DNA from 4 places in the Caulobacter sp. FWC2 genome. Region 1 is predicted to be linked to each of the others. Evidence: predicted binding sites of a transcription regulator. Region 1 holds the regulator's gene; each other region holds the start of a gene.
What was found. Region 1 encodes LexA, which represses DNA repair genes until DNA is damaged. Its sites were predicted from a motif close to ATGTTCNCNANNTGTTCT; they were not measured.
Positions count from the first base shown of each region.

Region 2: a site for LexA is predicted at 5,212-5,229, ahead of CSW62_RS06955 (putative DNA modification/repair radical SAM protein). Genes of this name have one in related genera too.
Region 3: a site for LexA is predicted at 1,654-1,671, ahead of uvrA (excinuclease ABC subunit UvrA). Genes of this name have one in related genera too.
Region 4: a site for LexA is predicted at 4,581-4,598, ahead of recA (recombinase RecA). Genes of this name have one in related genera too.

Region 1 is NZ_PEBF01000001.1:2,262,611-2,269,877, forward strand. It holds gene gltA (citrate synthase) at 1-179, opposite strand, end outside; gene gltX (glutamate--tRNA ligase) at 263-1,690, opposite strand; gene CSW62_RS10855 (ComEC/Rec2 family competence protein) at 1,903-4,035, shown strand; gene CSW62_RS10860 (isocitrate lyase/phosphoenolpyruvate mutase family protein) at 4,079-4,834, shown strand; gene lexA (transcriptional repressor LexA) at 4,907-5,611, opposite strand; gene CSW62_RS10870 (class I SAM-dependent methyltransferase) at 5,783-6,574, opposite strand; gene CSW62_RS10875 (lysophospholipid acyltransferase family protein) at 6,651-7,217, opposite strand.
Region 2 is NZ_PEBF01000001.1:1,414,787-1,422,053, forward strand. It holds gene CSW62_RS06940 (YfiR family protein) at 115-825, shown strand; gene CSW62_RS06945 (ATP-binding protein) at 822-2,543, shown strand; gene CSW62_RS06950 (UdgX family uracil-DNA binding protein) at 2,545-3,978, opposite strand; gene CSW62_RS06955 (putative DNA modification/repair radical SAM protein) at 3,978-5,207, opposite strand; gene CSW62_RS06960 (HU family DNA-binding protein) at 5,327-5,608, opposite strand; gene CSW62_RS06965 (hypothetical protein) at 5,969-6,238, shown strand; gene ligD (DNA ligase D) at 6,244-7,267, shown strand, end outside.
Region 3 is NZ_PEBF01000001.1:1,191,489-1,198,755, forward strand. It holds gene uvrA (excinuclease ABC subunit UvrA) at 1-1,576, opposite strand, end outside; gene CSW62_RS26535 (hypothetical protein) at 1,846-2,007, shown strand; gene CSW62_RS26065 (hypothetical protein) at 2,067-2,180, shown strand; gene CSW62_RS05735 (ABC-F family ATP-binding cassette domain-containing protein) at 2,137-3,726, shown strand; gene CSW62_RS05740 (methyltransferase) at 3,723-4,358, shown strand; gene CSW62_RS05745 (flagellar basal body protein) at 4,355-4,804, opposite strand; gene CSW62_RS05750 (rod-binding protein) at 4,809-5,198, opposite strand; gene CSW62_RS05755 (flagellar basal body P-ring protein FlgI) at 5,198-6,310, opposite strand; gene CSW62_RS05760 (flagellar assembly protein FliX) at 6,541-6,972, shown strand; gene dksA (RNA polymerase-binding protein DksA) at 7,185-7,267, shown strand, end outside.
Region 4 is NZ_PEBF01000001.1:3,822,631-3,829,897, reverse strand. It holds gene CSW62_RS18240 (GNAT family N-acetyltransferase) at 1-320, opposite strand, end outside; gene CSW62_RS18235 (nuclear transport factor 2 family protein) at 384-761, shown strand; gene CSW62_RS18230 (DUF885 family protein) at 865-2,688, shown strand; gene CSW62_RS18225 (EAL domain-containing protein) at 2,824-4,431, opposite strand; gene recA (recombinase RecA) at 4,703-5,773, shown strand; gene alaS (alanine--tRNA ligase) at 6,184-7,267, shown strand, end outside.

The sequences.
Region 1 (7,267 bases):
TCGATATAGGTGATCTTGCTTTCGCACGACGCGGTCGAGGTGAAGCCCGGATCGAACGTGAAGTGGTCGCTTTCGGCGTAGACTTTCCGGATGTCGAGGACGTCCGGACCCGTGCTGCCCTTGAGGATCGGCAGGTCGTAGCTCTTGTCGCCGATCGTCAGCGTGGCTTTATCGGTCATACTTAGACCCCTTCATAAATTGGCCCCGTTCATAAATGGAATGGGCAGTCCAACTTTCGTTTTCGCAGGTGCGTTATAGCGCCTCATGCGCGCGTCGCCAGGGCGTCGTCAAGGCGCCCCAAACTCTCTTCGCGGGAGAGTGCTGCCATGGTCTTGTTAAGATCAGGCGCCTGGGAGCCGCCGGTCAGAATGCCGCGCAGCGCCGGACCGAACTTGCCGAAGCCGACGCCTTCCGATTCCGCGAACGTTTTCAACACCGTTTCCAGCGTCGCCGCGTCAAAGGCCGGCGCGGCCGCCAACTGATCGCGCAGGCGCTTGAGGCGTTCGACGGTTTCTTCGGTCAGCTGCTTTTGGGTTTTCTCTTCCAGCGCGAACGGTCGGACCTTCAGTGCGAACGCACAGTGATCGACCAGCTCCAGGATGGTCTTGGCGCCTTCCTTCACTTCCGGAACCGTGCGGGCGATCCGCTCCCGGGCGTCGGCGGGCAGGGGCTCGCCGCGCTTCTGGGCGGCGTCGAGCGCCAGGTCGGTCAGGCGGGCGTCGTCGGCCTTGCGCAGGTGTTGGGCGTTGATGTGGTTCAGCTTGGCCCAGTCCAGGCGCGCCGGCGCCTTGACCACGTCGGCGACGTCGAACCAGGCGATCGCCTGCTCGTCGTTGAACACCTCGTCGTCGCCATGGCCCCAGCCCAGGCGCGCGAGGTAGTTGCGCATGCCTTCGGCGATGTAGCCGAGATCGGCGAATTCGCCGACCGCCTGCGCGCCGTGGCGCTTGGACAGCTTGGCGCCGTCGGGACCATGAATCAGCGGGATGTGGGCGAAGGCCGGCAGGTCCCAATCCATCGCCTGATAGATCAGGCTCTGGCGGGCGGCGTTGTTCAGGTGGTCGTCGCCCCGGATCACGTGCGTGACGCCCATGTCGTGGTCATCGACGACCACGGCCAGGTTATAGGTAGGGGCGCCGTCCGCGCGCAGCAGGACAAGGTCATCCAGTTCGATGTTCTTGAACGTCACCGGGCCCTTGACCAGGTCGTTGACCACAGTCTCGCCGTCCAGCGGGCCCTTGAAGCGGATGACGTGAGGAACCGCCAGGTCGCCTTCGGGCGCGTCACGCCAGGGTGAGCGGATGGCCTTGCCTTCGGCGCGGGCCTTTTCGCGGGCGACTTCCAGTTCCTCGACGGTCATCCAGCAGCGATAGGCGCGCCCCTTGGCCAGCAGTTCGTGCACGACCTCGACGTGACGCGGCGCGCGGGTGTGCTGGAAGACGACCTCGTCGTCCGATTCCAGGCCCAGCCAGTTCAGGCCCTCGAAGATCGCCGCGACGGCCGCGTCGGTGGAACGCTCGCGATCGGTGTCCTCGACGCGAATAAGGAACTTCCCTCCCGTATGGCGTGCATATAACCAGTTGAACAGCGCCGTGCGGGCGCCGCCGATATGCAGGAAACCGGTGGGCGAGGGCGCGAAGCGCGTAACGACGCCCGTCGCAATGGGGCCGGTGGGAGTGGGGTTCGACATGGGCTTCAAGACTGTGGGGCTGGACGCGAAATGGCGTTGACGAGCACGAACCGCAAGGCGGCTTGGGCGGCGCGTCTTAGCACGCCGCTTCGCGCCGGACCTAGCGGTTTTCCGCGTGGCGCCGATCTTGGCTCATTCGTCAAAAGTACAAGGGTTTCCGGGTGTTAGGTGCTGAAGTCGCTGGACCTGCGCCGTCTACGTCCGCCCCGCGCCTGTCCTGGTCCGCCGCGAAGGCCGCCCTGCTGACGGAAGGGCGAGTCAATCTGGATCGGGCGTTCCTGTGGGCGCCGGTGGCGTTCGGTCTTGGGGCGTCGAGTTATCTGGAGGCTGGCGTCGAACCCGCGCTCTGGATGCTGGTCTTGGCGACCGGATCGTTCACGGCGGTCTGGTGGGTCTGTCAGCGATGGAATGCCCCCCGCGGCCTTGTCGTGCTAGCCAGTCTGGCCGCGTTCGGGGCCGCCGGCGGTCTGGCCGCCAAGATCCGAAGCGACCGGGTGGCCGCGCCCCTGGTGAGCGGTGAGCGGGTCGTGCGGCGCGTTGACGGCTTCGTGGTCGACGTCGTCAGTCCTGGCGCGGGCGGGCCGCGCCTGCTGATCGCGCCAGTGGCGGTGTCTGGGTTGTCGGCTGACAGGACGCCACACCGGATCCGGGTGACGATCGGCGAGAATGAAACGCCGGCTCCGGGCCAGGCCGTTCATCTGCGCGCCATGCTGGGACCGCCGCCGCCGCCAGCCGCGCCGGGGTCCTACGACTTCGGTCGGGACGCCTGGTTCGATTCGATCGGCGGCGTCGGCTTCGTGATCGGCGAACTGGGGGTGACGCGGCTGGATCCGCCGCCTTTGACCGTGCGCGTGACCATGGCGGTCAATGCTTTCCGCTGGAGCCTGGCCCAGCGGATCCTGGCGCGCATGGGGCCCAGCAGCGGCGGCATCGGCGCGGCCATGGTCACCGGCCACGAGGCCTGGATCACGGAGGACCAGACCGAGGCCATGCGCGCCTCGGGCCTGGCGCATATCCTGTCGATCTCGGGCCTGCACATGGCCATCGTCGGCGGCTTCGTCTTCGGCGCGGTGCGGCTGGGCGTCGCCGCCTGGCCGTGGCTGGCTCTGCGGGCGCCGGGCAAGAAGATCGCGGCGGTGGCGGGGCTGGTCGCTGTGCTGGGCTATCTGGTCATTTCCGGCGCGCCGCCGCCGGCCGAGCGCTCGGCGATCACCGCCAGCGTGGCGTTCCTGGCCATCCTGTTCGATCGACGGGCCATCACCCTGCACGGCCTGGCCGTCGCGGCGTTGCTGATCCTCGCCATGAAGCCCGAAACAGCGGGCGAGCCCGGTTTCCAGATGTCGTTCGCCGCCACCGCCGCCCTGGTGGCCTTGGCCGAGAGCTGGCCGAGGCCGGTAAAGGAGATCTCGACGCCGTGGTGGATCCGCTGGCCGCAGGCGGGGCTGACCTGGCTGGCGGCCTCGGTCGCGGCCAGCCTGGTGGCGGGCCTGGCCACCGCGCCGTTCGCCATGCAGCATTTCAACCGCGTCGCCGTCTGGGGCCTGCCGGCCAACCTGGCGGTCGCGCCGCTGTCGTCGTTCGTGATCATGCCGTTCCTGGCGGTCGGGACCCTGCTGGAGCCGTTCGGCCTGGGCGCGCCCTTCCTGACGGTGGCCGGCTGGGGCGTCGACGGCATGGTCGGGATCGCCAACGGCTTCGCCGACGCCCATGGCGCTCAGCGGATCGTGGCCAGCGCGCCGCCGCAGGTATTGGTGGTCGCTTTCCTGGGCCTGATGATCCTGTGTCTCTGGCGCGGTCGGCTGCGCTGGATCGGCGCGCCGCTGGCCCTGGCGGTCGCCCTGTGGCCAAGACCCGCCGCGCCGGACGCCTGGATCGCCGCCGACGGAGCCACCGCCGCCGTCCGCTCGGGCGACGCCGCCGTGCTGCTGCGCACCGACGCCAAGCGGTTCGGCGCCGAGCTGTGGGCGCGGCGGCGCGGCCTGACGCCGGCGACCTGGAGCCTCTATGCCTGTGACAAGCGGGTATGCGCGCCGGAATCGGGCGCCCCCGTGCGGCTGTCTCTGGCCTGGAGCCGTAAGACGCCCGACGCCGAGACACTGTCGGGCCTGTGCGTCCGCAGCGAGGTGGTGGTGATCCGCGGGCCGGCTCCTGCTCGAACCCCGCCCCTGTGCGCCGACACCGTGCTGCTGACCGCCGAGGATTTCGAACAGGGCGGCGCCGCCGAGCTCTATCACCGTTCCGACGGTTGGCGCATCGTCTGGGCTCAGCCCCTGCGCGGCGATCGGCCGTGGAGCCGTCCATCGGAGAGCCGTCTGCTGACAGCCGATGTCACCAGCGCCCGCTAAACGTCGTGAGAAGGGCGGGGCGTCACCCGCAGGAGGAAGTCCGATGTCCAATCCGTTCAGCGCCCGTCGCGCGGCCTTCCGCGCGCTGCATGCCGAAGGCTGTTTCACCCTGCCCAACCCCTGGGACGCGGGCAGCGCCAGGCGCCTGCAGAAGCTGGGCTTCAAGGCGCTGGCCTCGACCAGCGCCGGAGCAGCCTGGGCGCTGGGCAAGGACGACGGACAGATCACGCGCGACGAGGCGATCCTGCATCTGCGCCAGCTGTGCGCGGCCACGGACCTGCCGGTTAACGCGGACTTCGAGAACGGCTTTTCGGAAACGGTGGAGGGCGTCGCCGAGAGCGTGAGCCTGGCCATCGAGGCCGGCGTCGCGGGCCTGTCGATCGAGGACTGGTCGGGCTCGGCGCTCTACGACCTGCCGGTCGCCGTCGACCGTCTGAAAGCCGCCCGCGCGGCGATCGACGCTTCGGGCCAGGACGTGATCCTAGTCGGCCGCACCGAGGGCTATCTGCGCGGAAACCGTGACCTCCCCCCGACCCTGGAGCGGCTCAAGGCTTACGCGGCGGCGGGCGCCGACTGTCTCTACGCTCCGGCGGTGACCGATCCGGAGGAGATCAGGGCCATCGTCCAGGTCGTGGCGCCCAAGCCGGTCAATGTGCTGTTCTGGGGACCTGAGATGTCCGTCGAGGGCCTTGGCGCGCTGGGCGTGCGCCGGGTCAGCACCGGCGGCGCGCTGGCCGCGGCGGCCTGGGCCGGGTTCGACATGGCCGCCAAGCGTCTGGCGGAGGAAGGGCGGCTTTAAGTGCCACCCCATACGAAAAGGCCCCGATCCTCGGATGAAGATCGGGGCCGAATTTCCAGCGCTCTGAAGCGCCTAGTGATACCGGCGAATGAGCCCCACCAGCTTGCCCTGCACCTCGACCTGGTCGGGGCCGAAGATGCGGGTCTCGTATTTCGGATTGGCGGCTTCCAGGGCGATCGAGCCGCCCTTCTTGCGCAGGCGCTTGAGGGTGGCTTCCTCGCCGACCAGGGCGACGACGATCTCGCCCGAGGTGGCGGTGTCGCCTTTCTTGATGATCACATAGTCCCCGTCGAGGATGCCGGCCTCGATCATCGAGTCGCCCTGCACCTCGAGGACATAGTGCTCGCCATTGCCCAGCATCGATTCAGGCACCGGCAGGCGCTCACGCTCGTGCTGGATGGCGTCGATCGGCGTGCCGGCGGCGATCTTGCCCAGGATCGGCAGTTCGCGGCTGTCATTGGCCGGCGCGGCGGGGGCGGGAGCCGACGACGGCGCGCCGCCGCCTTCGAACACCTGCGGCCGGAAGGCGCCGCGCCCCTTGGGCGGAGCGGCCGTCGTGGCCTGTTGCGGCAGCTTCACTACTTCCAGCGCGCGCGCCCGGTGCGCGAGACGGCGAATGAAGCCGCGCTCTTCCAGAGCCGTGATGAGCCGGTGGATGCCCGACTTGGACGCCAGGTCCAGGGCCTCCTTCATCTCGTCGAAGGACGGGGAGACGCCGGTCTCCTTGATCCGCTCGTGGATGAACATCAGCAGTTCGTGCTGCTTGCGGGTAAGCATGTCGACCTCGGCTGGAGCGCGGAACAAACCGCAAACCTCGCGAATGTTCTCTAGGCGTTCCGCCTTAAAGTCAAGTCGAGCGTCGCTGGTGGCCAAAAGGCCAGGAAATTCAAAGACTAGACCTTGGCCAAATAGAAAAGGCGACCAGAATCAAAAGCTTAACGAAAGCTTTCAGGCGCGCTTGCGGGCGATGATGATGTCCTGGTCCTGCATCGGCTGGCGGCGCCAGACTCCCAGGGCCTGGTTCAGCACGTCGAGGTTCAGGGCCTCGTACTGCGCCAGGATCGGCTTCAGGTCGTAACCGATCACCGCCTCGGGCAGGTCGGGCGTCGCGGTCCAGCAACCGTCTAGGGCGTGGACGAAGTCGAAGGCGATCTCGCCGTTGCCCGTGTTGGCGCGGGCCTCGTCGTCGATCAGGTACCAGGAGACGATGCTGGTCCCGCCCGGCTTCAGCACCCGCGCGATCTCGCGGGCGAACTGGGCCTGATCGGCGGCCAGCAGGTGGGTGAACACCGAGCCCAGCCAGACATAATCGAAGCTGGCGTCCGGATAGGGGAAGACGAAGGTGCTGGCCGGCTGCGAGCCCTCCGGATTGTACCGGTCGCTGTGCATGTCGGCGTGGGTGAACTCGAAGCGTGGATCGCCGATGGCGATGTTGGCTTTGCACCAGTCGATGGCCTGGGTCATCACGTCGAAGCCCGCATAGCGGCCTTTCGCATCGAGATAGTCGACCAGCGGCGCGGCGGCGCGGCCGATGCCGCAGCCCACGTCGAGGATGGCGTGATGCGGCTGTAGGCCAGCGGCGACGAACAGTTCCTTGAACTGCTGGCCCACGCGGATGAAGTCGGCGTCGGCGGCGCCGACAAGGTGCCAGAGCTCCTGCGGAGCGGCGACGGCGTCGGACGGCGGCGGCGCTGGCGTCAGGGAGAGGGCGCGCCGCAGATTGGAGAGAAAGGCCCGCATCCGATTCCTTTTTGTGTAGAGCGGATCGGACCCTAGCGAGCGGCCAAGCCTCAGCCAACCCGGCCGCTGATCCACCCTAGAGGATGGTCTTTAGTTCCGGGTGCCTGGGCGTGACGGGGGCATAGAACGCCGCCAGCGTCGCCAGGTCCTTCTCGTAGTCGCCGCTGGGGATCATCGCCGGACCCAGGCCCACCACCTTGCGCTTGTAGTCCATGAAGCCGGGCACCATCGGCACGCCAGCCTTCAGGGCGATGTTGTAGAAGCCTGTCTTCCAGCCGCCCGCCTTGCCGCGCGTACCCTCGGGCGCGATCGTCAGCATGAATTCGTCGCGGCGGGCGAACTCGTCCGCCATGGCCTGGACCGTATCGCGCGACTGGGAGCGATCGATCGGCACGCCGCCCAGGTCCTTCATCAGCTTCTCGAACGGCCAGCGGAACAGCGACGCCTTGCCCATGAAGCTGAGCTTCAAGTTCAGCGCGTCGGCCGCCCCCAGGAAGTAGACGAAGTCCCAGTTGCTGGTGTGCGGAGCGGCGATGATCACGAACTTGCGCGTCGTGGTCGGCGCCGAGCCTTCGATCGTCCAGCCCTCGCGCTTGAAAAAGGCGACCAGGGACCAATTCACCACGCGGGCGATCCAATGCATTCGCGCTTCCTCGCGTGGCGCCGCCAACGTCCTGGCGCGGCGGCTTTTCT
Region 2 (7,267 bases), 850 kb from region 1:
TCGCAGACATGAAAGCCCGGGCTTCGCCCCGGGCTTTTTGCTTATCTACCCCCTGCGCTGAAAGGCCTCACGGGCCTGCCTCCAAAATGTCATGGGGATGGGATCGAAACGGTCGTGCTTCGCGTTCAAACCGCCGAGGGGGACTGGCGTATGGTCTTGGGCTTCCCGCCGTGCGCCCCGGGGCTGACCCCTGGATGGCGCTATTTGCCGTTGCGCCTGATCGCGACGGTAGGCGTACTGTGCGCCATGGCTGGCGTGGCCGGGGCGGCCGAGCCTCTCCCGGCTCCCCAGGTCGAGAGGGCTCGTTCGACGCCGAAGGCGGAAGGCCGCCAGGCGCCGCCGATAACCGAAGGCCGTAACGCCAACTATGCCCTGAAGGCCGGCTATCTCTACAAGTTCACGCCCTTCGTCGACTGGCCCGCGACCGCGTTCGAGGCTCCCTCCAGCCCCTTCCGCCTATGCATCGCCGGTCATGATCCGTTTGGCGGCGTGGTCGATCACGCCGCGCGCGGCGCGCGGGTCGGCGAGCATCCGGTCATCGTGGTCCGCCTGCCGGCTGTCGCCAGGAGCCCGGACTGTCACATGTTGTTCCTCGCCGCCTCCCGGGGGCAGACCCCGCAGCAGGTGATGGCCATGGTCGCCGGCCAGCCGGTATTGACGGTGGCCGACGAGGGGTTGGAGGCGCCCGGCGCCGTGATCCAGTTCGTCATGATCGACAGCCGTCTCCGCTTCGAAATCCGGGCGGACGCCGCCCAGGCCGCCGGGCTGACCGTAAGTTCCAAGCTGCTGGCCCTGGCCGCGCAGCCCAAGGAGAGCGGCAGATGAAGACCGCGAGCGGCCGTGTGACTTGGCGCCCGGTCCTGACCGTTTCGATGGCGGTCGGGCTGGCGATCGCCATCGTCGCGGCCGCCTTCGCCCTGGCCGTCTACAACGAGCGCCTGGGCCAGCAGGAGCGTTTCCGGCAGGCGGAGGTGCAACTGCGAATCCTGGCGGGCAGCATGGCCGCGCCGCTGGCCTTCGACGACCGCTCAGCGGCGCGCGAATATGTCGGCGCCCAGAGTTCCAATCCCGATGTCGAGGCGGTGGCCGCCTACGACATGCAGGGCCAGCTGGCGGCCAGTTACGTACGGACCGGGGCCCCGCCGCCGCCGACCCGCAACGTCCTGGGACAGCCCCGCAACGATGGCGCGCGCCTGGTCCTCACCTCGCGGGTCAAGGAGGGCGAGACGGTGCTGGGCTCGGTCTATCTCCGCACAGTGCTGGAATCGCCTGGCCGCCGGGCCATGCGCTATGCCGGTTTCGCGCTGCTGATCGTCATGGCGGCGCTGCTCGTCGCCGTGTTGGGCGCGGCCAGCGCGCGTGAGGCCGAGGCCTATCGCCGCCTGAGCCGCGAGACCCGCGAGCGCCAGAAGGCCGAGGAGGCCCTGCGCCAGTCGCAGAAGATGGAGGCCATGGGCCAGCTGACCGGCGGCGTGGCGCACGACTTCAACAACCTGCTGATGGTCGCCTCCAGCGGCATGGACCTGCTGGAGCGGACCACCGATCCCACCCGCCGCGAGCGCCTGCGCCAGGGCATCCGCCAGGCCATCGATCGCGGCGCCAGCCTGACCCAGCAACTCCTGGCCTTCTCGCGCCGCGCGCCGTTGAAGCCCGAGGTGGTCGACATCGGAAAATGCCTGAACGGCATGCACACCTTGCTGGATCGCTCCCTGCGCGAGGACATCAAGGTCGAGATCCGGCTGGCCCACGACCTGTGGCGGGTGGAGGTTGACGCCTCGCAGCTGGAGGTGGCGGTGCTGAACATCGCCATCAACGCCCGCGACGCCATGCCGGACGGCGGCGCGATCACCATCGAGGGCCGCAATGAGCCGTCCGGCCAGCCCGACGGGGTGGGCGACATGGTACGGCTATCGATCCGCGATACTGGCGTCGGCGTGGCGCCCGAGGTGCTGAGCCGCCTGTTCGAGCCGTTTTTCACCACCAAGCCTGTCGGCAAGGGCACGGGGCTGGGCCTGTCTCAGGTCTACGGCTTCGCGCGCTCGTCCGGCGGCGAGGCGGGGATCGAGAGCGTCCTGGGCGAGGGGACGACGATCTGGATGCGGATACCGCGCTCGACCAAGGCCATGGCGCAAGACGCGGCGCCCGTCGCCTTGCGTAAGGTCGGTCCGGAGGCGCGGCGCATCCTGATGGTCGAGGACGATGACAGCGTCGCCCAACTGGTCGAGGAGATGTTGCGCGAGCTAGGCTACGACGTGGTCCGGGCCAGCGACGCCCTGTCGGCCCTGGAGATCCTGCGCCAGGATATCGCCTTCGATCTGGTGTTCAGCGACATGGTCATGCCGGGCGACATGGGCGGGCTGGACCTGGCGCGCGACATTTCGCGGCTTTGGCCCGACCTGCCGGTCGTCCTGACCACCGGCTACAGCGCCGCAGCGGCCGCCGCGACCAACGAGGGCCGGCGGGTGCTGATTAAGCCCTACCGGATCGAGCTGCTGAGCACGGAGCTCGACGCGGTGTTCTCCAGCGTGAAGCGAGCGAGCTAAGTCAAATTAGTCCGGCCAGTCGCCCCGCCAGCCGCAGATCGTCCACGAAGTCCGCATAGGCCCGCGTCATGGCGTCTTCGTCCGGCACGCGCAGCAGGAACGACGGGTGATAGGTGACGACGCCCTTGGCCTGGTCCGGCAACGGCAACGCCTTGCCCCGATTGGCCGCGATCGGCGTCGGCTTTCCGACCACGCCCAGCGCCGCCGTGGCGCCCAGCATGACGACGACCCGCGGCTTCACCAGCCGCCGCTCGGCGTCCAGCCACCATCGACAGGCTGTGACCTCGCCGCGATCGGGAGTCTTATGAATGCGCCGCTTGCCGCGAAGCTCGTGCTTGAAGTGCTTCACGGCGTTGGTGACATAGGTCCGGTCACGCGCCACGCCGGCTTCCGCCAGGGCCTGGTCGAACACCTGGCCCGCCGGTCCGACGAACGGGCGGCCGGCCAGATCCTCCTGGTCGCCCGGCTGTTCGCCGACGAACATCAACAGCGCATGCGCCGCGCCTTCGCCCGGTACGCCTTGCGTGGCGTCGCGCCAGAGATCGCAGCGGCGGCACACCTCGATCCCGGCGGCGATGTCGTCCAAGGCGGTGGGCATAGACTCGTCGTACGACGCGTCCCGAGCGTGGCGCAGGGCGGCCTTCAGCTTCCGCTCTGGCGGTTTGGATGTCGGGGCGGCGACCATGGTGGCGGCGCGTTCCTGGGCTGTTTCGATCAGTTCCGGAATGAGCGCCGCTTCGGGCAAGTTCCGCCAGTAGCGCTTGGGCATCTCCTGACGCATCTGCCTGGGGTTCAGGCGGGCCGGATTGAAGATCGAGGCGTAGTAGGTGCGCCAGAGTTCCTCCTGAGCGTCCTCGGACGGCGCGTCGGCTGGATCGGCGCCTTCGGACACCATCAGCCGCTCGCGATCCCAGGCCACGCAGGCGTCGGGCGTCAGGATGGTCCAGTCCATGTTGGTGAAGCGGCGGACGAAGAACGGGGCGGTGGCTTCGGTCACCCGATGGGCGGGCTCGAACCAGGCGGCATAGGTCTCGGTGGCCGCGCCCTCGATCAGGCGAAAGCGGACGAAGGCCTTCATCTTGTGCGCCGCGCGGCTGACGGCCTTGGCCATGTCGCGCGCGCGGGCCATGTCGGGATCGGCCGGGTTGTCGATCAGCCTAGGCTCTCGCTCCAGCCGCCAGAGGATGCGGTAGAGCAGGGCGAAACGGTCGGCGCTGCGGTTCTGGATCACCTGTTCGGCCAGTTCGACGAAGGTGGCGGGAACGGTGAAGTTGGCTGGCTTGTCGGCCGGTGCTGGCGCGGCGTCGAGGCCAAACAGCTCCCGCTCCACGGTCCAAACCACCGCCTGCGGCTCGACACCCTCGGCCCTCAGTGTCCGTGCGGCCGTGCGCCAGCCGGCGAAGTCGATCTCGGACGCCAGCCGCACGACCCGCATCAGAACAGGCTCAACTGCTGGGGCTTCACCAGGGCGGCCTTCAGGTTCTCACCATCGGTCAAGGCCCCGGGTGTCCAGTCGGCAGTGACCACGAAGGCCCTGGCGCGCTTCAGGACAGCGCCGATCCGCTTGAGGTCATCCAGGGTCAGGCGCGTCACCCTGCGGGCCGTCAGGATGCGTCCCACGGCCTTGGCTCCCAGGCCAGGGACGCGCAGCAGCGTCTCCCTGTCGGCGGTTTGGACGTGGACCGGGAAAGAGGCCCGGTTGCGCAGCGCCCAACTGGTCTTGGGATCGACGGTGAGGTCCAGGTCCTCGCCCTCGGCGACGATCTCTGGCCGCTCGAAGCCGTAGAACCGCATCAGCCAGTCGGCCTGGTACAGGCGATGCTCGCGCAGCAGCGGCGGCCGGGCCAGGGGCAGGCGGTGGCTGGCGTCGGGGATCGGACTGAAGGCGGAGTAGTAGACCCGGCTCAGGCGGTAGGCGCCGTAAAGGTTGGCGCTGCGGGCCAGGATGTCCCCGTCCTTGGCCGCGTCGGCTCCGACGATCAGCTGGGTCGACTGGCTACGCGCGAAAGTGCGTCGGCCGGCCTTCTTCGCGGGTTCGGCGTGGTCGTCGATTGCCAGGCGCATGCGGCCCATGGCGCGCTTGATGCCGGTGGGGCTCTTTTCGGGCGCGAGCTTGGCCAAATCGTCGTCGCGCGGCAGCTCGATATTGATCGACACCCGGTCGGCATAGAGCCCGGCCTCGGCCGCCAGCTCCGGCGAGGCTTCGGGGATCAGCTTCAGGTGGATATAGCCGCGGAAGTCGTGATCCAGCCGCAGCGACTTGGCCACCCGGACCATCTCCTCCATCGTGTAGTCGCCCGTGCGGATGACCCCCGACGACAGGAAAAGCCCCTCGATATAATTGCGCTTGTAGAAGTTCAGGGTGAGGTCGACGACCTCCTTCACCGTGAACCGCGCCCGGGGCGTGTTCGACGACACGCGGTTGATGCAGTAGGCGCAGTCGTAGATGCAGAAGTTGGTCAGCAGGATCTTCAGCAGGCTGATGCAGCGACCGTCGGGGGCGTAGGCGTGGCAGATGCCCATGCCCTCGGTCGAGCCGATCCCTTGGCCGCCTACGGAGTTCCGTTTCGCGGCCCCGGACGAGGCGCAGGACGCGTCGTACTTGGCGGCGTCGGAGAGGATAGCGAGCTTACGTCTGAGATCGAGAACGGCCATGCGAAGCACGTTATCGTTCTTATTTTGTTCTAGATAGTCTTCACGCGCGACAAGGGCATGAGGCTCAACGTCGCGCGTGAATAGAAGCGTCGGGGAGCAGACTTTGCGGCCCGCTCCCCGCTGAAAGCTTAGCCGTTGACGGCGTCCTTCAGTTGCTTGGCCGGCGTGAAGGCGACCTTCTTGCTGGCGGCGATTTCGATGGTCGCGCCCGTGGCCGGGTTGCGGCCGGTGCGGGCCGGCTTGGCCTGGACCTTGAACTTGCCGAAGCCCGGGATCGAGACTTCTTCGCCCTTCACGGCGGCGTCGGAGATCGACTTGAAGACGCCGTCGATGATGGCCTTGGCTTGGGTCTTGGTCAGCTTGTCGTCAGCGGCGACAGCGGCGTCGACCAGATCGGAAACGTTCGTCATCTCTAAGCTCATTCCTGTGAATCAGGGAAATGCGAGCCTGACGAGACCGATCGCGTTTGTCACCCGTTAGGGAAGGTTAAAACGCCGATTCATGGGGGCAAAACGCCCGTGCGACGGGGATTTTTTCGGAATCGTCGCCTCCGGAACGGTCAAGTTTGGGGCAAAAGGCTTAATGGTGGTCTCGGAAGTGGACCATGTGGCGACTCGCGTAGTCGGTGATTCTGCACGGGAATCGGGGCGATCTGCGCCCTGAGGCATGAGCGCTCATCCTTCTCCCCGTTCGGGAAAAGGGGATCTGTTGCGCGTCCGGAACGCCGCCCGTCTCCAACCATTTCTCCTTCAGGCACAGGAGAGACCGCCATGACCGACATCGACAACGGCTACGACGAACAGGACGGCGCGGAGGCCATGGACGATGATGTCATCGGCAAGGACGGCGAGTTCCGCACCTTCGAGGAGCTGCCCGACGTGCTGGACGTCACCCAGGCCGAGGGCGACGAGGATGACGACGACGCCTTGATCGGCGAAGATCTCGACGACGACGAGATCATCGACCTCGAGGAAGAAGCCGACGCTGGCGATGGCGTCGACGAGGATGACGTGCGCCCGCAAGTCTTCGACGGCGAATAACCGCCATGCCCGCGCCCAAGCTGGCCGCCTATCAGGCCAAACGCGACTTCCAGCTCACGGCCGAGCCCTCGGGTGAAGCCGAGGTCGCGGCTTCGGCGCGGGCGCGGTTCGTCATCCAGAAGCACGACGCCACCCGGCTGCACTACGACCTGCGGCTGGAGCACGAGGGCGTCTTTCTCTCATGGGCGGTGACTCGCGGACCGTCGCGCGATCCGCACGACAAGCGCCTAGCCGTCCATGTTGAGGACCACCCGCTGGCCTATGGTGACTTTGAGGGCACGATCCCGGCGGGCCAGTATGGCGGCGGCACGGTGATGCTGTGGGACCGAGGCTGGTGGGCGCCGGAGCCGGGCTTCGACCTGGAGAAGGGGTTGAAGAAGGGCGAGATCAAGCTGGTCTTCGCCGGCGAGCGGATGAAGGGCGGCTGGGTCCTGGTCAGGATCAACAACGACAAGTTCGCCAAGGGGAAGTCGGGGGGCGGCAAGCGCGAGAACTGGCTGCTGATCAAGCACCGCGACGCCTTCGCCATCGAAGGCGACCTCGACTTCCTCGAAGACACGTCCTTCTCAATCGCCTCGGGGCGCAAGATGGAAGACATCGCGGCCGGCAAGGGGAAGGCCCCGACCCCGTTCATGACCAAGGCTGGTCCGACACCGGACGCGGTCTGGAGCAGCACGAATTCGCCTGAAGCCAGCGCCGAGAAGGCGGCTGAAGAGACTGGCGCGCTGAAGGCCAAGCCTGCCAAGGCCAAGTCGAGCGCGAAGCCGACGAAGTTAGCGGCGCCCAAGGCGGCCATACCGGACTTTGTCCCGCCGCAGCTGTGCAAGCTGGTTGATCGGCCGCCCAGTGGCGATGGCTGGGTGCACGAGATCAAGTTCGACGGCTACCGGATGCAGCTGCGCGTCGAGGGCGGCAAGGCGACCCTGCGCACCCGGACGGGCCTCGACTGGAGCCAGCGCTTCCCGCGACTGATCAAGGACGCCAAGGCCCTGCCCGACGCTCTGATCGACGGTGAGGTCGTCGCCCTGG
Region 3 (7,267 bases), 1.1 Mb from region 1:
ACGGCTCGTCCAGCACGTAGAGAACCCCCGTCAGGCCCGAGCCGATCTGGCTGGCCAGGCGGATGCGCTGGCTCTCGCCGCCCGACAGGGTGCCCGAGCCGCGCGACAGGTTCAGGTAGTCGAGGCCGACATCGACCAGGAACCGCAGGCGGTCGTTGATCTCCTTCAGGATCCGCCGGGCGATCTCCATTTTCTTGTCGGAAAGCTTGGCTTCCAGGCTCGCGAACCAGTCACGCGCCGGACGGATGGCCAGCATCGAGACGTCGGCGATGTCCATGGCGTCGATCTTGACGGCCAGGGCTTCGGGCTTCAGGCGCTTGCCGTGACAGGTCTCGCACGGGGTGTCGGACTGGTAGCGGCCCAGTTCCTCGCGGACCCAGCTCGAGTCCGTCTCGCGCCAGCGGCGCTCGAGGTTGGGCAGCACGCCTTCGAAGGGCTTCTCGACCTCGTACTTGCGGGCGTTGTCGTCGTAGATGAACTTGATCTTGGTCCCCTTGGACCCGTTCAGCACCACCTCGCGCGCGTCGGGCGACAGCTTGTACCAGGCCTCGTCCATCGAGAAGCCGTAGTGCCGCGCCAGGGCCTGCAGGGTCTGGGTGTAGAGCGGCGAGGGACCCTTGGCCCACGGGGCGACCGCGCCCTTGTGCAGGCTCTTGTCCTTGTCGGGGATCACCAGGTCGGCGTCGAAGGCCAGTTTCGCGCCCAGGCCGTCGCAGACCGGGCAGGCGCCGGCCGGATTGTTGAACGAGAACAGGCGCGGCTCGATCTCGGCGATCGTGAAGCCGCTGACCGGACAGGCGAAGCGTTCCGAGAACAGGATCCGGCGCGGCTCCTTCTCGCCTTCCTCGATGGTGGCGAACTCGGCGACCGCCAGACCGTCGGCCAGGCGCAGGGCCTGCTCGATGGAGTCGGCCAGACGCTGCTCCATGTCGGGCTTGGTCACCACGCGGTCCACAACCACGTCGATGTCGTGCTTGAACTTCTTGTCGAGCGCCGGGGCGTCCTCGATCGGATAATATTCGCCGTCGATCTTCAGCCGCTGGAAGCCGGCCTTCTGCCACTCGGCGATCTCTTTCTTGTACTCGCCCTTGCGGTCGCGAACGACCGGGGCCAGCAGATAGAGACGCGTGCCTTCGGGCAGGGCGGTGATCTTGTCGACCATCTGGCTGATGGTCTGGCTCTCGATGGGCAGGCCCGTGGCCGGCGAGTAGGGCACCCCGACCCGCGCCCACAGCAGGCGCATGTAGTCGTGGATCTCGGTCACCGTACCGACGGTCGAGCGCGGATTGCGCGACGTGGTCTTCTGCTCGATCGAGATCGCCGGCGACAGGCCCTCGATCAAGTCGACGTCGGGCTTGCTCATCAGCTCCAAGAACTGACGCGCATAGGCCGACAGGCTCTCCACGTAGCGGCGCTGACCCTCGGCATAGATCGTGTCGAAGGCCAGGGACGACTTGCCCGAGCCCGACAAGCCGGTCAGCACGACCAGCTCGCCGCGCGGGATGTCGACGCTGACGTTCTTCAGATTGTGCTCACGCGCGCCGCGAACGCGGATGAAGTTCAGTTGCTCAGCCATGTTTCCCGGAACGTTGGGCCGCGACATTGGTCGCAGCGCAGCGGCTATATGTAGGGCTCGACGCGCGAATTAACACAAGAACAACATGCGAACAAATGTCGCGCACGCGAGGCGGCGCTCCTGCTGACAGAGGATGTCAGCAGTGAGCGGCGGGAGAGGCGCTGAAGCCGCAACCTCTCCTCAACCCTGTTTGGAAGCGGGTTCTTCAGTTCACGCATGATCTAAAGCCCAGGTTCGGGCTGAAGCTCGACCTTACGAAGGAACGAGCCATGGCCAAGAAAGAGGCCGGGAACGCCAAACAGGACGCCAAGCAGGAGGCGTTCGACGCGCTGAAGGCGCCCAAGCCCCGCTCGATCATCATCGACATGATGGTCTTCTGCGGCGGGATCGGCTCGCTCATCTGGGTTCTGCGCGAGATGGCGCCAACCTAGACACCCCGCTCACGCTTGCCGCCCTGGGCGCGCACGCGTAGTAACTCGGCTCCCAATCGATGGAGGCTCCCATGATCAGCAAGACGGAAGACCGCTTCGTCCTTCCCGTTTCCCTGACCGTGGGTTCGCATGTCCTTCGTCACTCTGGATGCCGTCTCCGCCGCCACGCCTGACGGCCGGCGCCTCTTCGAAAATCTGAATCTCGCGATCGGGGCCGAGCGTATCGGCCTCGTGGGACGCAACGGCGTGGGCAAGAGCACCTTGCTTGCGTTGATCGGCGGATCCCGTTCGCCGTTGGCTGGAACGGTCACGCGGGCGGGAACCGTCGCGACTCTGGATCAGACGCCGGACGTTTTGGAAGGCGCCCGGCTGGCCGACCTCTTGGGTGTCGGCGCGGCCTGGGACCGCCTGGCGCGCATCGAGCGCGGGGAAGGCGACGCGCTCGACCTGTCCGAAGCCGACTGGGACCTGCCGGCGCGGCTGGATCAGGCGCTGGCTGATGTCGGCCTGACTGGCTTCGATCCAGAGCGGCCGGCGGCGGCGCTGTCGGGCGGTCAGGCGACGCGCGCCGGCCTCGCGCGGCTGTTGATCGCCCGGCCCGACGTCCTGCTGCTGGACGAGCCGACCAACAATCTCGACGCCGAGGCCAGGGGGATCGTCGGCAAGGTGCTGGCCCGCTGGCGCGGCGGGGCGGTGGTGGTCAGCCACGACCGGAGCCTCTTGCGCGGCATGGACCGTATCGTCGAGCTGTCGTCGCTGGGCGCGCGATCCTACGGCGGTGGTTGGGACCTCTATGTCGAGCGCAAGGCCGGCGAGGTCGACGCCGCCCAGCGCGACCTCGACCACGCCGAGAAGGAGGTCCGCCGCGTCGCCCGCGAGGCCCAGGTCGCCCGCGAGCGCAAGGAGCGCCGCGACGCCGCCGGCCGCAGGTTCGCCGACCGGGGCGGGACACCGAAAATCGTCCTGGGCATGATGGCCGAGCGGGCCGAGGTGAGCGGCGCGCGCGAGGGTAAGCTCGCCGACAAGCTGGCGGCCGAGGCGGCCCAGGCCAAGGTCTCGGCCGTGGCCCGCGTCGAGCGCGCCCGGACTCTGGGCTCCGACCTGCCGTCGTCGGGCCTGCCGGAAGGACGTGGCGTGCTGGCCTTCGAGGACGTGACCTTCGCCTGGCCGGACGGCCCGCCGGTGATCGAGGGCCTGTCGTTCCGCATCGCCGGGCCCGAGCGGGTGGCGATCTCCGGACCGAACGGGACCGGCAAGACGACTCTGATCCGCCTGGCCACCGGCGCCTTGGCGCCGACAGTGGGTGAGGTGAAGCTGTCCGTCCCCTTCGCCCTGCTCGATCAGCGGGCGGCGCTGCTGGCCGACGACGAGACTATCCTGGAGAACTTCCGCCGCCTGAACTCGGCCGCCAGCCAGAACGACGCCCACGCGGCGCTGGCGCGGTTCCTGTTCCGCAACACCGCCGCCCACCAGGTCGCGGGGACCTTGAGCGGCGGCGAGCGCCTGCGGGCGGCCCTGGCCTGCGTTTTGAGCGCGGCCGCGCCGCCACAACTGCTGATCCTGGACGAGCCGACCAACCACCTCGACCTGGCCTCGATCGAAGCCGTCGAGGCGGCGCTGTCGGGCTATGACGGGGCGCTGCTGGTGGTCAGCCACGACGCCGATTTCCTGGATGCGATCGGCGTCGAGAGAACGATAAGCTTGGGCGGCAAGCCATGACTACCGATCTCGAAGTCTTCATCCTGGACCGTCTGCCGCTGGAAGCCGTCCCCGGCGTCCCGGAAATCCGCCTGCATCGCGCCGGACCCCGCAGCGGCCTTATGCGCCTGGCCGAGGCCGATCCGGACTTCGGCTCGCCCTACTGGGCGCGGCCGTGGGGCGGCGGCCTGGCCCTGGCCCGGCACGTCCTAGACCATCCGGAGATCGTCGTCGGCAAGCGCGTGCTGGACCTCGGCGCGGGCTCGGGCCTGGTGGCTATCGCCGCCGCCCTGGCGGGCGCGGGCGCGGTGAGGGCGGTCGACATCGATCCCTACGCCGCGACCGCCACGCGCCTGAACGCCGTCGCCAACGGCGTGGTGGTCGAGGTCATGCAGTCCGACCTCACCGGTGGCGATCCGCCGGAGGTCGACCTGATGCTGGTGGGAGACCTGTTCTACGACCCTGACCTGGCCGAGCGGGTCGAGGGCTTCCTGCGGCGCTGCCTGGCGGCGGGGATCGTGGTGCTGATCGGCGACCCGTTCCGGGCCTTCCTGCCGACCGAGCGCTTGCGCGTCGTGGCCGAGTATCCGGTCGCCGACTATGGCGACCCGGATGGCGCCGCCCGGGCCGCGGCGGTGTTCGAGTTCTCTTAGGCCTTGCGGTTCAACGTGATCGCCGCGCCGTGCTGCGGGCGATCGGTGACCATGCCGCCGGCGCCGTAGGTGGCGGGGGCGGCGGCGCGCTGGCTGGCGATTTCCTGGGCCACGGCGTGAACCAGGCCCTCGGTGACGGTCTTGGCGGCGTTCACGGCGCGCGCCTGGCGGGCCAGGACGGCGTCGAAGGCTTCGGTGGCGCGGATCAGGCGCTGGCGCAGCTCTGGGCGGGCGCTTTCGAGCAGGGCGGGGTTGTGGCGCACCCGCATCGATTCGTGCCGGTAGACATTGGCCAGCTTGGCCGTCTCTTCGACGTACTGCGCCGCCTCGTGCGGGCGGTGGCTTTCGAATGCCGAGGCCTCCCGTGCGATTAAGTCGGTCAGGCGTTCGGTCAGCAGGGTCAGCTGATGGACGCGATCGTCGGCGTCGACGGCGGCGATGGCCATGGGGTTACTCCTTCAGACCTTGCATCTTCAGCATTTCGCGCTGGATCGTGGACGCCAGGCCGATGCCGCCGGCCTTGGTCACTTCCTTGGACATCGCGTCGGTCAGGACCGACTTGAACATCGCCTCGCCGTTGCCGCCGCCAAACGGTTCGGAGGTTTTCACGCCCTCGAACATCTGCTGCATCATCACGGACATGAACGAGGACTCGAAGGTCTTGGCCGTGTCGGCGATCCTGGCGCGCTGCTTGGCTTCCTTGGCCGCGCTGGCGGTGTCCTCGACGGCGCCCTGAACGGTGGTCGCGGCGGACTTCACCGCCTGGGCGGCCGTCTTGATCGTGGCGGCGGTCGCGCCGAACGACGGGACATAGGTCGAGATGGTCGAGAGGGCGCTCATCACATCACCTCGATGTCGGCTTGCAGGGCGCCTGCGGCCTTCACGGCCTGCAGGATCGAGATCATGTCGCGGGGCGTGACGCCCAGGGCGTTGAGGCCGCCGACCAGGCTCTTGAGCGACGGCGAGCCGCCCAGGGTCAGCAGTTGCTTGCCCTTCTCCTCATCGACGCTGACGGTCGACTGCGGCACGACCTTGGTCTGGCCCTGGCTGAAGGGCGCCGGTTGGCTGACGGCGGGGTTTTCCTGGACGGAGATGGTCAGGTTGCCCTGGGCGATGGCCACCTTGCTGATGCGGACGTCGTCGCCCATCACGATGACGCCGGCGACTTCGTCGATCACCACCTTGGCAGGGCCGTCGGGCTCGACCATCAGGTTTTCGATGTTGGTCATGAAGCTGATCATGTCCATGCCGGCCGGGGCGCGGGTGGCGATCACCGTGGGGTTCTGGGCCTGGGCGCAGCCGGGGAACTTGGCGTTGATGGCGTCCGCGACGCGGCGAGCGGTGGTGAAGTCCGGATTGCGCAGCGTCAGGCGCATGATGTCCATATTGACCATCTGGAAGCCGGTCTCACGCTCGATGATGCCGCCGCTGGCGATGCGGCCGGCGGTCGGAACGCCCTTGGTGACCGAACTGCCCGAGGCGCCGCCGGCCGAGACCGAGCCGGTCTGCACGGTGCCCTGCGCCACGGCATAGGTCTGGCCGTCCGCGCCTTGCAGGCTGGTGACCAGCAGGGTGCCGCCCAGCAGGCTCTTGGCGTCGCCCAGGGTCGAGACGGTGACGTCGACCTTCGAGCCGGCGGCCGAGAAGGGGGGCAGGGCGGCCGTGACCATGACGGCGGCGGTGTTCTTGGTGTTGAGATTGCCGTCGCGAACGTTGACGCCCTGGCGCTCCAGCATCGCCTCGAGGCTCTGCTTGGTCATCGGCGCGTTACGCAGGCTGTCGCCGGTGCCGTTCAGGCCGACGACGATGCCGTAGCCGATCAGCTGGTTCTCGCGAACGCCTTCGAAGGCGACGATGTCCTTGATCCGCGACTTGGCGAACGCCGGCGCGGAGACCAGCGCCGAAGCGGCGACCACGGCGGTCAGCAGGATGCGAAAGAATGAACGCGGCATGGCAATCTCGTCGTGGGGAACCGTCCCCGCGCCGCTCCATGCCAGAAGCGGGCCAGTTTTCTGATGGTGCTCAAGGCCTTGTGGCTCAAGGGATTCTGGATTTGGCGGCCGTCCGCCAGGCGCCTCGCGGCAGAATCTGCCCGGCATTAACCATACTTCAAGCGCGCCGATGGATATTGAAGACGCTGCGGGATAAGTGACTCGCGCGCACAGGCTTTTGGAGCTGTCGGATGAAGGTTTCCAGCACGGGGGGCGTGGGGTCGACTGGCGCGTCGCGGGCCAGGCCGTCCGGCGGGTCGACGGGCTTTTCGCTGCCGTCCGTGAACGCCGCCAGCGGCGCGGCGAGCACCGCGTCGGTCGGCGGTCTGTCCGGCGTAGGCTCGGTCGACGCCCTGCTGGCTCTGCAGGCGATGGGCGAAGTCGGCAATCCGCTGGAGCGCAAACGTCGCGCCGTGCGTCGCGGCGAGCAGATCCTGGACTTGCTGGGCGATGTCCGAATCGGGCTGATCGACGGGGACATCTCGTCCGACACCCTGGACCGCCTGACCCGGGCCATCCGCGAGCAGCGGGAAAATACCGACGATCCCAACCTCGAGGGGATCCTCAACGAGATCGAGACGCGCGCCGCCGTCGAGCTGGCCAAGCTTCAGGCGCCTAGCTGACATGGCCAGGGCGGGGATCGAAAACTCGGCTTTTCCCTGCCACGCTTGTCTTTCTCGCGCGTTTTGTATCTGTCGTCGCCGTGTTCACGGCCCTTTTGCGGGAGGCGCGCGACCTGAACGCGCCGCTCACGCGAGGTTCATTGAACCCGGCTCACCTTTTGCTATAAGCACGCAGCCCTTAAGGGCTGAGTTCATTGGGGCGTGAGGCGTTGATGCAAACGGCCACTGTTCTTGTAGAGAAGTCTGGCTATCGTCCTTCCGACGACGAGCCTTTCATGAATGAACGGCAGCTTGA
Region 4 (7,267 bases), 1.6 Mb from region 1:
GACCATGCCGCCAGCACCCAACCCATCTCCGGCAGGCCGTACAGGCTGGGCTGGATATCGCGGCGCAGGTCGGCGAAGCCTACCTCGCCGACATAGCGGCCTGTCGAGGTCTCGCGCACCGCCCAGTAGCCGAAGCCGAGCACTTCCCACAGGCCCCGGGCCCGCATCAGCCGCGTCCAGGTCTCCTCTTCGGTGAACGGCCTAGCGCCGACGTGGCGGACCACCACCGGATCGGCCCACATGTCGCGGCTGTCCTCGAAGTCAGTCAGCGTCGGGGGCGCCAGGGTCAGGCGGGCGGTGGTCAGGGTCGGGGCGGGCATCGCGTCTCTTAGTTTGCGTCGAACAGTGAGCAAGCTACACCGGCGCGCAGAGTAGGGAAGACCATGACCACGCCGGAAGACGCCATCGCCGCCCGCCGCAAGCTGACCAACAAGCTGATCGCGGCCAAGGACGCCGCGCGCCTGAGGCCATTCTTCGATCCGCGCATCACCCTGATCGCGGGCGACGGCTCCCTGCTGCTGGGCGCCGAGGACGTGCTGGCCGCCTTCGCCAGCCAGTTCGCCGATAAGGGCTTCGGGGCCTATGTCCGCACGACCGAGGCGATCACCCTGAACGCCGAGGGGACCCGCGCCGCCGAGCGCGGCCGCTGGGTGGGCCAGTGGAAAGACGCGCCCGAGCAGTCGGGGACCTACCTGGCCACCTGGAAGAAGGTCACCGGCCAGTGGGTGATCGAGAACGAGCTGTTCGTGACCCTGGCGTGAGCTTGGCGATTGCAATCGACCGCATGACGCGGAATTAATTTCGCCAAACTCGGGCAGGGGCTTACGCCTTCGCCCTCAAATCAGGTCCGGGGGAGGAAAAGCCTTGCTCAATCGTCGTCACATGATGTTCGCCACCGCCGCTGCGGGTTTCGCCGCCACTGGCGGCGTGCCGTCCCTGGCCTTTGCGCGTGAAGGCGAGGTCGCCAAACTCAACGCCCTGTTCGACGAGATCATGGCCAAGCAGCTGCGCCAGTCGCCCGAGACGGCGACCGGCCTGGGCCTCGACAGCGGCGAGCTGGCCTGGACCAAGGGTCTGCTCAGCGACCGCTCGTTCGCCGCCATCAAGGCTGGCGCGGCCCAGACCACCGAGCAACTGGCCGCCCTGCGTAGCATCGACCGCCGCGCTCTGAAGGGCATGGACGCCGCCAACTATGACACCGTCGAGTTCGTGCTGTCGGTGCAGGACGAGGGCAACAAGAAGTTCAGCTACGGCGGCGGCGGTTCGGGCGCGCCCTACGTGCTCAGCCAGCTGACCGGCAGCTACCAGCAGATGCCGGACTTCCTGGACACCCAGCACAGCATCGAGACCAAGGCCGACGCCGACGCCTATCTGTCGCGCATGGAGGGCTTCGCCCGCCTGATGGATCAGGAGAGCGCGATCGCGAAACAGGACTTCGCCGACGGCGTGATTCCGCCGGACTTCATCATCGACAAGACCCTGGTCCAGATGAAGGCCTTCGCCGACACTCCAACGGCCGAAGCGCCGCTGGTCAAGTCGATCGCCCGCCGGACGAAAGACAAGAAGATCGCCGGCGACTGGGCCGCCGAGGCTTCGCGGATCTATGAAGGCTCGGTCCTGCCGGCCCTGAAGCGCCAGATCGCCTTGCTCGAAGGCGTCCGTAGCAAGGCCACCCACGACGCCGGCGTATGGCGCCTGAAGGACGGCGGCGACTACTACGCCGTGTCGCTGAAGAACTATACGACCTCGGACCTGAAGCCGGACGAGATCCACCAGCTGGGCCTGGACCTGGTGAAGTCGATCAACGCCGAGGCCGACAAGCTCTTCAAGAGCATCGGCATGACCAAGGGCACGGTCGGCGAGCGCCTGGCCAAGCTGGGCGAGGACATTTATCCGAACACCGACGCGGCCAAGGAACAGCTGATCAAGGACCTGAACGACAAGGCCGCCTGGATCCAGAAGCAGCTGCCGGCCTATTTCGGCGCCCTGCCCAAGGCGCCGCTGGAGATCCGCCGCGTGCCCAAGGCCATCGAGGCCGGCGCGCCGGGCGGCTACTACAATTCGCCGTCGCTCGACGGCAAGCGTCCGGGCATCTACTGGATCAACCTGCGCGACACCAAGGAGCAGGCCAAGTACACCCTGACCACCCTGACGGTGCACGAGGGCGTCCCGGGCCACCACCTGCAGCTGTCGATTTCGAACGAGGCCAAGGGCCTGCCCATGATCCGCAAGATCATCGGTTTCTCGGGCTACACCGAGGGCTGGGCGCTCTATTCCGAGCAACTGGCCGTCGAGATGGGCATCTACAAGACCGACCCGCGCGGCCACATCGGCATGCTGCACGACGCCCTGTTCCGCGCCGTGCGCCTCGTGGTCGACACCGGCATGCACTACAAGAAGTGGAGCCGCGAGCAGGCCGTGAAGTACATGGCCGAGACCATGGGCGACGAGGAAAGCGGCTCGATCACCGAGATCGAACGCTACGTCGTGTGGCCGGGCCAGGCCTGCAGCTACATGATCGGCAAGATCGTCTGGCTGCGCGCCCGCGCCAAGGCCCAGAAGGCGCTGGGCAAGAAGTTCGACATCCGCGAGTTCCACGACGCGGGCCTGCTCTCGGGCATGACCCCGCTGACCACGCTGGAGCGCGTGATCGACGACTACATCGTCAGCAAGGGCGGCAAGGCCTGACGTCCTGAATTCTCCTTCCCCTTTATGGGGAAGGGGGACCACGAAGTGGTGGATGGGGCGACGCCGCGATGCGCCTGCGCCGCCCCCTCCGGCCCTTCGGGCCACCTCCCCCATAAAGGGGGAGGAGAGTCTATTTTACCCCCAGCTCTCCGACGCGCCCGTCCGGCGGGCTATCGCGGCGATCGGCGGATTGGGGCGCAGGGCCGGGCTCGGCTTGTCGGCGGGTCTGCCGTAGAGCCAGCCCTGGGCGAAGTCGACGCCGGCGGCGCGGACGATATCGGCCACCTCCACGGTCTCGACCATTTCGGCCACGGTGCGGATGTTGAGGTCGCGGCACAGATCGACCAGGCGACGCACCAGGGCGCCGTCGCGGCCGTTGTCGGCCAGCTCGCGGACATAGCGGCCATCGATCTTGACGATATCGAGGGACAGCTGCTGCAGATAGGCGAAGGACGACGAGCCGGCGCCGAAGTCGTCCAGGCAGACCAACGAACCCATGGCGCGCAGGCTCTGGATATGGCGGTTGGCGCGCGGCAGGTCGTCGATCGCGGCCGTCTCGGTGACCTCGAAGATCAGCCTGCCCTTGGCCTCGTCGTGCTTGGCCAGCAGACGGCCGATATGGTCGACGAAGGTCTCGCTGACGATGGTGCGTCCCGAGACGTTCACAGCCAGCTTCAGCTTGCGCTCCTGGTCGTTGGCCAGCTTCTTCACCGCCTGTTCGACGATGGCGTGGTCCAGTTCCTCGATCAGGTCGAATTCCTCGGCCATGCGGATCAGGGCGAACGGACTGCCGCCGTCCTCGAAGCGCACCAGCACCTCGTGGTGGTGCGTCGCGCCGGTCGCCAAAGACACGACCGGTTGGTAGGCAAGGGTGAAACGGCGCTGGCTGACGGCCACGCCCAGGGCGCCGGCGCGGGCCAGGGTGCGCTTCACGGAGCGGTTCATCGCCTCGGACAGCGTGAGCGGCGGCGCGCTCTTCAGGCCCTCGCGCAGGAAGTCGTCGAGCGCGTACCGCAGAGCGCGCAAGGCGCGGGCCGAGCCACTGCCGCCTTCCAGCGGCACGAGATGGGCGCTGGCCTCGGCGCTGACCATGCGGGTCAGGCGCTTGATCATGTTGTCCGGGCGGTCGTCCCGGGTGCGCAGCAGGGCGAAGCGATCGGGCGACAGCTGAGTGGCGGCGGAACCGCCGTGCGATTCGGCGCGGACGGCGCTGGCGACGCGCACATCGAGGGCGGCCGCCTCTACCGGGGGAAGGTCGTTCCGCATGGCCTCCAGACCGGCGAACTCGACCATGGCGAGCTCCAGTTCCAGGCCGGTGACGCGGGCGGCCTCGAACAGGCCTTTGGCGATGTCGTCGAACGAATCTCGCGGGTGCAGCGTACCCGCGGTCAGGGGCGGACCGGCCGACTGGGCGGCGGTGACGGCCAGCGAGACCCGGCCGTCGTTTTCGGGCAGGGCGCGCAGGATCACGCGGACGTGGCGGTCTCCGGGACCGCTCAGGCGAAGCACGACGGGACCCCGGCGCACGCCGTCATCGGCGCAGTTCAGCATGGCGTCCATCAGCGGCTGGTCATCGGCATGGAAGAGATGCGGCCACACCTTGCCGGTCAGAGCGGCCTCGCCTTGGCCCATGACCTTCTGCGCGGCTCCCAGCGCCAGGCGCACGCGGCCGTTCTGCAGTTCGACGAGAAGATCGGCGCTGGCGAACGCCAGGCCCAGAAGGCGGCGCGGGTCGATGGACAAGTCGGCGTTCCCCCAAGATGCTTAGAAGCTTGCACGGCGGGACTTAAAGAGCCGTTTCAGAGGCGTCCGCACGAGCCCAATTCCAGTGTCTTTCCGTGCGGCGTTCGGGCCTACGACAGAAACGGTCGTTTCTGGCGCGGGAAGCGACGGGAACATCTTGCGAACATGGAACAAAGGGCGTACGACTTCATCATGTTCCACAGGTCGTTGGGACGCGGCGCGGGAAGCGCCGATCGGGCGACCGGAATCATGGGATAGAGGGCGGACAACAATGGCTAGTCAGGCGGCTTTGAAACTCGTGGGCAAAGAAGAAGGCGACAAGCAACGCGCGCTAGAGGCGGCTCTCGCCCAGATCGACCGCGCGTTCGGCAAGGGCTCGGTGATGAAGCTGGGCGAAAAGGGCAAGGTCGAGATGGAGTCCGTCTCCACCGGCTCGCTCGGCCTGGACATCGCGCTCGGCATCGGCGGCCTGCCCAAGGGCCGGATCATCGAGATCTATGGCCCGGAAAGCTCGGGCAAGACGACCCTGGCTTTGCACGTTGTGGCCGAGGTCCAGAAGGCCGGCGGCACCGCCGCCTTCGTCGACGCCGAGCACGCCCTGGATCCGGGCTATGCGTTCAAGCTGGGCGTCAATCTCGACAACCTGCTGGTCTCGCAGCCCGACAACGGCGAACAAGCCCTGGAGATCACCGACACCCTGGTGCGTTCGGGCGCCGTCGACATCGTCGTGATCGACTCGGTCGCCGCCCTGACGCCCAAGGCCGAAATCGAAGGCGAGATGGGCGACAGCCTGCCGGGCCTGCAAGCCCGTCTGATGAGCCAGGCGCTGCGCAAGCTGACCGCCTCGATCAACAAGGCCAACACCATCGTCATCTTCATCAACCAGATCCGCCACAAGATCGGGGTGATGTATGGCAGCCCGGAAACGACCACCGGCGGCAACGCGCTGAAGTTCTACGCCTCGGTGCGGCTGGACATCCGCCGCACCGGCTCGGTGAAGGTCCGTGACGAGATCATCGGCAACAATGTTCGCGTCAAGGTCGTCAAGAACAAGGTGGCCCCGCCGTTCCGCGAGGTCGAGTTCGACATCATGTACGGCGAGGGCATCTCCAAGCTGGGCGAAGTCATCGACCTGGGCGTCAAGGCCGGGATCATCGACAAGGCCGGCTCGTGGTTCTCGTACGGCAGCCAGCGCATCGGCCAGGGCCGCGACAATGTCCGCGAGTTCCTGAAGACCAATCCCGACGTCGCCGCCTCCATCGAAGCGGCCGTCCGCAAGTCGTCGCAAAAGATCGAGGAAGAGCTCCTGGTCGGCGGCCCGGAGGATGGCGAGGAAGAATAGTCTCCTCGCAAGGTTTCGCGGCCCTCGCCCGACCCCGGGCGTCCCCGCCTTCAACACGCCCGCGGCCGGACCGCCGCGGGGGCCGCGATTGCAGGCCGCCTGGACCCCATGCCAGGCGGCCTATTTTCGTTGATCAGGCCCCTCAGGGGGAACTGGCGCGAAGCGCCTGAAGAGGCCATGTGTCATGGGCCGAAATGGCGCCTCTACTTTTCCTCCTCCTCTTGGGGAGGGGGCGGCAGGAGCGACGGTGGAGGGGGTAGGTCGTGCGCCTCCCAGCCCGCGAACGGGCTCTTTTCTCCCGTGTCGACAGCCCCCATCTTCGAGTCGGTTTCCCCTTCGCTAAAAACCGCGCTATGCAGCGCCCGACTCCCGGCCGCCTGCCGGACCGGTACGCCAGACTTGAGACGCTCATGCCCAGCTTGAACGAGATCCGCAGCACCTTCCTCGACTATTTCGGCAAGGCCGATCACGCCGTCGTTCCGTCGGCGCCGCTGGTGCCGCAGAACGATCCGACCCTGCTGTTCGTCAATGCCGGCATGGTGCCGTTCAAGAACGTGTTCACCGGCGCCGAGACGCCGGCCCATCCGCGCGCGGCCAGCTCGCAGAAGTGCGTCCGCGCCGGCGGCAAGCACAACGACTTGGACAATGTCGGCTACACGGCCCGCCACCACACCTTCTTCGAGATGCTGGGCAACTTCTCGTTCGGCGACTACTTCAAGGAACAGGCGATCCACCACGCCTGGACCCTGCTGACCCGCGACTTCGCGCTGCCGAAGGAGAAGCTGCTGGTCACGGTCTATCACACCGACGACGAGGCGGCGGATCTGTGGAAAAAGATCGCCGGCCTGTCGGACGATCGCATCATCCGCATCCCGACCAGCGACAACTTCTGGTCCATGGGCGACACCGGCCCCTGTGGCCCGTGCTCGGAGATCTTCTTCGACCACGGCGAAGGCATCCCCGGCGGCCCTCCGGGCAGCCCCGATGAGGATGGCGACCGCTTCATCGAGATCTGGAACCTCGTGTTCATGCAGTTCGAGCAGCTGGCTGGCGGCGAGCGCCTCTCGCTGCCCAAGCCTTCGATCGACACGGGCATGGGCCTGGAACGCGTCGCGGCCGTCCTGCAAGGCGTGCACAACAACTACGACGTCGACCTGTTCAAGAGCCTGATCGCCGCCAGCGTCGAACTGACGGGCGTCAAGGCCGAAGGCGCGGAAGCGCCGTCGCACCGGGTCATCGCCGACCACCTGCGCTCGTCCTCGTTCCTGCTGGCCGATGGCGTCACGCCGTCGAACGAAGGCCGTGGCTACGTCCTGCGCCGGATCATGCGCCGCGCCATGCGCCATGCCTATCTGCTGGGCGCTCAGGAGCCCCTGATGCACCGCCTGGCTCCGACCCTGGTGGCCGAGATGGGCCAGGCCTATCCGGAACTGCGCCGCGCCGAGGCCTCGATCATCGAGACCCTGCGCCAGGAAGAAGAGCGCTTCCGCGTCA